2 linked regions of the Bdellovibrio bacteriovorus genome follow. The protein of the gene in region 1 interacts with the protein of each later gene in a pairwise test. Links are inferred from orthologs where the notes say so. Each region holds a gene or a part of one and is shown in the gene's direction. Other genes may lie near its edges.

Region 1 (4,138 bases):
CCGAAACTCCAGCCCTCGCCGTAAAGCAGGATCTTAGACCCATCGACACCGTCTTTGTTGATATCTAAAGCGTGTACGGCTTTATAAATCTTATCCATGGTTTGGCGAGAGTGAAAAGACATCAAATCGAAACGGAAACCATCAAATTTATATACTTTAGCCCAATGCAGAACATTATCGATCATCAGTTTTTCCATCATGCGATTTTCACTGGCCGTATCCCAGCAGCATGAGGATTTGTGCGCAATACCGTTATCATCAAGACGGTAATAATAAAGCGGCACAATTTTATCAAAGACCGAAAGATTTTCTAGGCCGCTTTGATAAGTGTGATTTAATACTACGTCCTGAACAATACGCAGGCCCATTTTGTTGACGGCTTGAACCATCTCGCGCACTTCGCGGATGCGTGACTCACCCTCACCGGAAACGGCATAGCTTCCTTCCGGAGTGAAGTAATGAACCGGATCATAACCCCAGTTAAACGGATCTTTTTCGCGAAGTCCGCCAATGATGCTTTGAGGTTCTTGCAAGTTTGTGGAAGGGCCCAGAAAGGTTTCCCACTCTTTTTTATTTTCATTCACGCTGCCAAAATCATTGATCGGCAAAAGATGTAAGTGCGTGAGACCCGCTTCGGCCAGGCTTTGCAAATGCTTCATGCCCGCAGATTGAGTTTCGGTGAATGCCAAGTAAGTCCCGCGCTTGGATGTCGGCACGGTGCTATCCGTCGCACTGAAGTCACGTATGTGCATTTCGTACACCACCGATTCTTTAATTGAATTCAATGGTGGTTTACGCAAAGAATTCCAAAGCGCCGGTGTGGTATTTTTAGAGTTTAAGTTCACCAGCTGCGACCTTGCGCCGTTAAGCGACAAGCTAAAACTGTAAGGGTCCGTGACAAATGTGGTTTCAATTTTCTGGGTGTGCGGTGAATACACGGTCACTTCGTACAGATAATAAGAGCCCTCTAAGGCGCCAGCCAAAGAAGTGCTCCATGTTCCTTGGGCTCCGCGAGTGAGCGGAAGAACCATGGCCGTGTTGATCGGATCGTCGCTGCGTCTGAAAACATAAAGACGAACATTTTGTGCCGTCGGGGCCCATAATTTCACAGTGCATGCAGCGCCAAAACAACGAGCCCCTAAATCATTGGCGTCATAAAAATAAAGTTCGTCTAAAAGACCGGAAAAATGAATCTGGGTCACGTCGACAACATTGCGACTGTTATTGGAAATCTTGACTTGCAGGGGACGACGGATCAATTCATCTACTTGCGAAAGTGATAAATGGGCCGTGCTGAGGAATGCAAATCCAGATTCAATTTTAATGAGTGGTAGTTGAATAGGCGAGGCGTCTAAAAGTAGAGAGGAAGCATCATCTAAAAAAAATTGCGTGTTGGCGCTGGCGTAAAAACCAGCTGGAAGTTTAAGTAAAATCTGTGATGAATTATTCCAATGCGCACGGACGTCGGCAGCCACCGCGTAAGAGCCAAACTGAAGCACTAAGTAAGCAATAATCCAGAAGAATTTACTCAAAACTGCGGCCCCCCGTTACAGTCTGTTCTTGTCAGGCGCAGACTTTATGGGTAAGCCTTCGGTTTTTCAAGGGGACAGAATGAAAAGAATTATGGGAATCCTAATTATAAGTTGGTTTGCTTCGACAAGTTTTGCTTTAGAAGCGGATTTCACGGGATATCTGCGGGGTGGAACAGGGGTGAATTTTGAGGGTGGAAAACAGCAATGTTTTTACAACTCGGGAATTCCCGCTAATTTCCTACGTTTAGGGAATGAGTGCGATTTCTACTCTGAGATTGCCATGGTGTTCCATCATAAAAAGCCCGATGTTGCGGATCCCGTATATTTCAAAACCAACACTCGTTTGGTCATGCAAGGTAAGGGAACCCGACAATGGGAGCCTGCGGCAAATCGCAATATTGCGCAGCTTGAAGCCTTCGTAAGTGCGGGTGGATTCAGTGAAGTCCCTGGGGAATTCTGGGTTGGCAAACGCTTTTACCGTGATGTGGATGTGTATATCTTTGATTGGTATTATTACGCAGACATGAGTGGCGTGGGTGCAGGTTGGGATCAGATCCCTATCGGCACGGGCAAACTTGCGATCGCGCATTTGATTCAGTCTGATGATAAGGTCACGGCCTCTGGGGATTACGTGGAAACTTCAACGGGTGCGCCAGTATTACAAGCCTTGGACCTTCGCTGGAAAGAAATTCCAGTTTCTGAAAACCAACAACTTAATTTCTGGGGAGTGTATGCGTTTGCGGAAGGGAGCACGGAAGGCACCACCGTGTATGTTCCAACGAACGGTTATTCTTTATCCGCGCGTCTCAGCGGAAAAGTCGGAACGGGCTTTAACAACTTCACCTTGATGTACGGTCAAGGCGCGATGAGTGGTCTTAATATTTATGGCAGCGTGCGTGTTCCAGAAAACGACACCAGCCAAAATCGAGCGTGGACGGCGCGCGTGGTGGAAGATTATCACCATGACATCAGTAACAAATGGGCAGTGATTCTCAGTGCCGCAGCGAATACTTCAGACAACGGTAAAGATGCCGATAGTAAAACGAATTGGTATGAGGTCGGCGTTCGTCCGATCTATGAAATTTCAGATCGCTTCCAGTTGGTTTTTGAGGGCGGCTTTTCGCGTATTAATTCAGAATCAGAAAAGACTGGCACCGAGTACATCGGCGATCGTGATCTAAGTCGTGTTTCAATTGCGCCACAGATTTCTTTCAGCAAGTCTATCTGGGGCCGCCCGGTGATGCGCGCTTACCTAGCGCATTCGATGTGGTCGGATTCAAACAAATCAAATATGGCGCCCGCTACATCCGTGTTTGCTAATAAAAATGCCGGCACCAATTTCGGTTACCAATTCGAAGCTTGGTTCTAAAAACTTTCGAAAGTGCCTTTTTCTTTGTTCTTCCGAACATGAGGCACTTCGAAAATCTGATTATGAAATGAAATATAAAATCCGGGTTTCAGAAGCTTTGCGGCTAGCAAGGCTTCTGTGACATTTTGAGTGGCATCGCTGTCATCAAATCCCATGGGAATCATAGCGCCGGTGAAAACCACGGCGGTTGAAGGATGGGAGATCGTTTTAAAACAATACTCGGCCGATAGGTGCATGGTGTCGGTTCCGTGCAAAACCACGATCGGGTGTTGGCGTTTCATCTCTTCTTGCACAGTTTTTGAAATCATCACGCGATCCTCGTCGTTCATGTATAAAGAATCTTTGCTCATGATCGGGTGGACTGAGATGTTGGTATAGGGCAGGCGCATTTTAGAAAGAATGCGGTTTTTTATGCTGGTGCCGCGATTTTCTAAAGAGCCATCAAACTCGTTATAAGTTTTTTCAATGGTTCCGCCGGTGGTGATAATGACGACGTCTTGTTGATTTTTGTTCATGTGAGTTTAAATCCTCTTACCAAACGTTCACGATTTCGTATTCACGAACTTGCGCGCCATTTTCAACCACGGCGACGTCTCCTTGCTTTAAGTCTTGCAAGGCTTCACCCACGGGCGTGTTAGCCGTGATGATCTGAACCGTTTTTCCTTCAAAAGAAACCGAAACACCGCCCCCTTTAGGCATAATAAAATAGAAATTATGTTTGCCATTAAGTTCAAGTTCAACCACGGCGGTGACGTTGATTTTGTCGTCCGGCCCAAAATCTTTTAAATTGAGATGCTTGCAGATCACCAAAAGCTCTTCGATTTCAGCAATGCGTTTGGCTTGGGCACCCGCTAGGTAGGAGGCCTCGAGCCCCCGCGTATCATATTCATTTTCAGGCTTACTTTCCTCGTGCGTGGCCGCTTCATAAGTGGCAAGGGCCGCAGCTTTGGCTACAGCCATGTCGGCATTTAATTGAGCGATGATTGTTTCGACGAGTTTCTTTTTATCCAAGCTAATAAACCTCTTTGGCCTAGTATGGCCGAGGTCTATGGGAAATCAATCAAAACGATGATCCGGGTTGTTTTAGAAATTCTAATTCGTCCGGGGTGGATTTTCTGCCCAAGATTTTGTTGCGATGCGGATAGCGACCAAAACGATCGATAATATTTTTGTGCAGGATTTCAAACTTCAAATTTTCTTCCAACCCTTTTTGGGAATAAAGGCGCAAAGCCTCCTG
Region 2 (4,479 bases), 590 kb from region 1 along the record:
TTTATGACTATTTCGCGCGTGAAGCTAAAGCCATTCAAAAAGTTTCTACCGTAGATTTGAATTCTTTAGGCGGAAATACCGAGTGGGCTTTGATGGCGGCCGAAAAAATTAAAACGCTAAAACTAAAAACCGTCCTTCATAAAGGAAACTTTTGCGCTAGTGCGTGTACGTATTTATTTGCGGCGGGCTCTGCGCGAATGGCTGAAAAAGAAACTTGGTTTGGAATTCATGGGGTGCGTTTGGGTGCCGGTTACACGACAAGCTTCAATGGTCTTTGTTTTATTGAAATGGAAGATGGCACAAGGGTCTTTGAACCCCGTATGAAGGGCTGTCAGGATTTTCTAAATAAATGGTATGCGGTGACTTTGGATTGGACCAATAAAGGTTTTGATTTCATGGAATCTAATGGGGTTTCTAAAGATCTTCGCGATACTTATTTTGCAATGCCTGATGACCCAGAGTGGCCTTCGCAATTAAATGTTCTAAGAAAACCAGACTGGTTTCTAACAGTCTCGGAAGCAATCAAGTATCGCTTCGTAACAGAGATCCTTTAAGACGCTGCCACCAAGTTTTTGGTGGCAATTTTTTTTCTAAAACCTCAATCAGCGCCGTGCGCTTGTAAGCTTTTGCGGCCTGCAGGGGTGTCAATCCATCAAATTCAGATTCAAGAGCGGGATCAGCGCCATTTTCTAAAAGAAATAGGGCGATATCGTCGTGGCCGGCGATGATGCTTGCGACTAGTGAAGTCGAAAGGATCTCAGGATGTTGGTAATTGGGATTTACACCATTGATGATGTGATATTTGACCAGCTCAAAGTCGCCGGAACTCGCCGCTAGGTACATTTCTTTCCAATCGCCTGCTGACATAATACCTCCCAAAGCGCCGGTAAATCTGTATCGTAACCAAATGATGTCAAGGTGAGGACCGAAAAGAGCTGTCTTTGGTCGAGTCTTTGGTGGAAATCTCAATTTCTCGAATGAAATCGCAACAATGACGCAGCTAGAAAAGGTCCGTTCGCTTGCACCCGTTGTCTATTTGGGTCTATTCTTGAAAACTATGGTGACACAGATTCTTACAAAAATATTCGGAACAAAACACGACCGCGAAATGAAGAAGATCCAACCTTTGGTTGATAAGATCAATTCACTTGAACCTCAAATGAAGGCGTTGTCGGACGATCAACTCAAAGCCAAGACTCCTGAATTTCAAGAGCGCTTAAAAAAAGGTGAAACGGTCGAAGACATTTTGCCAGAAGCCTTTGCGGTTTGCCGTGAGGCTGCGACTCGTGTTTTGGGCATGCGCCATTACGATGTTCAGTTAATTGGTGGTATCGTTCTTAATCGCGGCAACATCGCCGAGATGAAAACCGGTGAAGGTAAAACCTTAGTGGCGACTTTAGCAGTTTATCTGAATGCCCTAACAGGTAAAGGGGTTCACTTAGTCACCGTGAATGATTATCTAGTACGCCGTGATGCTGAGCACATGGGCCGCTTGTATGGATGGTTGGGTCTTACGACCGGTATCATCGTTCACGGGCTGAACGACCAACAACGTAAAGAAATGTACGCTTGCGATATCACTTATTGCACGAACAATGAACTAGGCTTCGATTATCTTCGCGACAATATGAAATTCGATTTGAATGATTACGTTCAGCGCGGTCACAATTTTGCGATTGTGGATGAGTGTGACTCGATTCTTATCGACGAAGCACGTACGCCATTGATCATTTCTGGTCCAGCAGAATCTTCCACGGACAAATATTTGCAAGTAAATGCGATTGTTCCACAACTTAAGCGCGATGTTCATTTCACCATGGAAGAAAAAACCAAAACGGTTTCTTTGACCGATGAGGGAAATGCGAAAGTTGAACAATTGATGGGTCTTTCAAATCTTTATGACCCGGAAAATATTGAAATTCTTCATCACATGTATCAAGGCCTTAAGGCGCACTATTTGTACCGCCTGGATGTTGAATACATGATTAAAGATGGTGAAATCGTGATCGTTGACGAATTCACCGGCCGTTTGATGCCGGGTCGTCGTTGGTCTGATGGTCTTCATCAAGCGATCGAAGCCAAAGAAGGTGTTGAAGTTAAATCTGAAAACCAAACTTTAGCGACCATCACGTTCCAAAACTATTTCCGTATGTACAACAAGCTTTCGGGCATGACGGGTACGGCGGACACTGAAGCGGTAGAGTTTAATAAAATCTATAAATTGGCCGTGAATGTGATTCCGACCAATCGTCCAATCAAACGTATTGACGAAGAAGATGTTGTTTATAAATCTGAAAAAGCAAAATTCAAGGCGATCACGGCCGACGTTAAAGAGCGTATGGCCAAAGGACAACCAGTTCTCGTCGGTACTGAGTCTATTGAAAAATCAGAAGCCTTAAGTGCATTCCTTCGTAAAGAAGGCATCAAACATGAAGTGCTAAATGCGAAACAACATGAGCGTGAAGCAGAAATCATTGCTCAGGCGGGCCGTAAAGGTGCCATTACGATCGCGACCAATATGGCGGGTCGTGGAACGGACATCATGCTAGGTGGTAACGCTGAGATGATGGCTAAAACTGCTGTGGGTAACGACGACAGTCCGGAATACCAAGAAATGGTGCAAAAATTAAAAGGCCAGGTCGAAGCGGAACGCGCCGAAGTGCGTGCGCTAGGTGGCTTGTGCATTATCGGTACCGAACGCCACGAATCGCGTCGTATTGATAACCAATTACGTGGTCGTTCAGGTCGTCAAGGGGATCCAGGCGGATCTAAATTCTATCTTTCATTAGAAGACAAGTTGATGCGTATCTTTAACGGGGAACGCATTCAAAAAATCATGGAGATGTTAAACATCCCTGAGGATGAGCCGATCACCGCAAAAATGGTGACGAACGCTATTGAAGGCGCGCAACGTAAAGTCGAAGGCCATAACTTTGATATTCGTAAGAACCTAATGGAATACGATTCTGTTATGAACTCCCAGCGTGGTGCGATCTATGGCATGCGCCGTAAAGTTCTTGAAGGTCAAGACATCGAAAGAACGACACTTGATTGGTTGGGGGACGTTGTTTCTACTTTGTTAGACACTTACGTTCCAGAAAACGTGAAAAAAGAAGAATGGAGCATCGAAGGATTGAACAATTCTTTGTCGCAAACATTCGGCTTTAAAATCGATTTAGAAAATAAACCTGTGAACTCTGAAACAGTCACCGATGCCGTAAAAGGTGGGGTGAAAACAGTTTTAGATCGTCAAAAAACTTCGATGGGTCCTTTCTTTGAACAAGTTCAAAAGATGATCTTGCTTCAAAGTATTGATACTCACTGGAAGAATCACTTGTACGTGATTGATAAATTAAAAGAAGGTATTGGTCTGCGCGGTTACGCCCAGAAGGATCCTTTGATTGAATATAAAAAAGAAGCTTTCAAGGCTTTTGAGAAGTTGAATGAAGTTATTAAAAAAGACGCGATTGAAAAAATCATGCGCGTTCAATTAGTAGCTCAACAATCTGAAGAGCAAGTTTTAGAAAGCCTTCGCCCGGATGAGCCAGATTTGGATGGGTTGGATTACTCTTCTTCGACGGAAGCAGATATCGGGCATTCACTTCCTGATTCTTCAGCGAATGCGCAACCTGAAAAACGTCGTATGACCTTCCAAAGCGGTCCACGCAATGACGATCGTCCGATGAATCGCGAAGAACGTCGCCGCATTGAAAAGTCTGGTAAAGGAAAACGCTAATTGGCTCAATGCCCGAACTGTCATAATTCGGTCGAGATTCTTGATAGGCATTTGGGGACATTGTTTACTTGCCCCAAATGCAATGCCGTTTTCTTTGTCGATTGGAACGGGCAACCGGAAATGGCCAATCACGAAATAGAAGTCGAAGCTCCGGTGGAAGAAGCATTTGTTCCACCCATCGATGTTCCTCAAGCTCCTTACGAAACGAATATCGAGCCCACATATGTGGGTGAAATTCCGCAAAATATTCCTGAAGAAATGGCGCCGCCAGAAGAGCCTTATTTAGAACCTGCCCAGGAAATCCCTGCCGGTTCGGAGATACACACGCCCCAGGATTACCAGCAGCCTCAGGAATACCAACAGAACTATCAAGACATTCCTGCTTATGGTGAAGAGCCTCCAGCGGAACAAGCTATAGTGCCGGTGGAAGCCGAGACGCCGATGGCGCAAGAACAAGAAATTGATCCTTACGATTTCAATCAGGCTTTGGGGCAGCCACCTCCGCAACCTATGCAGCCGATGGGTTCGGATAATTCTGACTTTTCAGACATCGCCGCCTTTGGCAATACCAATGCTTCGTCGGGTCCTTTGTCCTATGTGGTGATCATCGATGGGATTGAATCCAGTCATCTTTTAAAGCAGCTAAAAGAAGCTATGACGGATTCTCGCTTTGGGTGGGATGTTCAGGCGCTCATAGGTGGTATGGCTGGGGGCCGACTTATTCTAACCGGTCTTTCGCCCGC

The links. Proteins that work in one complex are often made in the same cells at the same time.
Region 2: the proteins of AZI86_RS04970 (region 1) and secA interact in binary tests that used the Escherichia coli proteins (3 or more experiments, as listed by UniProt). The link is inferred for Bdellovibrio bacteriovorus from one-to-one orthologs.

Annotation. Positions count from the first base shown.
Region 1 is NZ_LUKE01000001.1:1,024,509-1,028,646, reverse strand. Bases 856-3,756 are described here. They hold AZI86_RS04970 (carbohydrate porin), read left to right. Parts: upstream 856-1,611; coding sequence 1,612-2,901; downstream 2,902-3,756. Other genes in these bases: AZI86_RS04960 (GreA/GreB family elongation factor), read right to left, coding at 3,433-3,756; AZI86_RS04965 (asparaginase domain-containing protein), read right to left, coding at 2,898-3,416; AZI86_RS04975 (alpha-1,6-glucosidase domain-containing protein), read right to left, coding at 856-1,532. In the rest of the region: more of AZI86_RS04975, read right to left, coding at 1-855; more of AZI86_RS04960, read right to left, coding at 3,757-3,912; AZI86_RS04955 (DUF924 family protein), read right to left, coding at 3,962-4,138.
Region 2 is NZ_LUKE01000001.1:1,617,028-1,621,506, forward strand. What follows is about bases 695-3,936. They hold secA (preprotein translocase subunit SecA), read left to right. Parts: upstream 695-1,057; coding sequence 1,058-3,736; downstream 3,737-3,936. Other genes in these bases: AZI86_RS07915 (ankyrin repeat domain-containing protein), read right to left, coding at 695-867; AZI86_RS07925 (zf-TFIIB domain-containing protein), read left to right, coding at 3,737-3,936. Outside these bases: AZI86_RS07910 (hypothetical protein), read left to right, coding at 1-554; more of AZI86_RS07915, read right to left, coding at 523-694; more of AZI86_RS07925, read left to right, coding at 3,937-4,479. UniProt on the Escherichia coli protein: Required for protein export, interacts with the SecYEG preprotein conducting channel.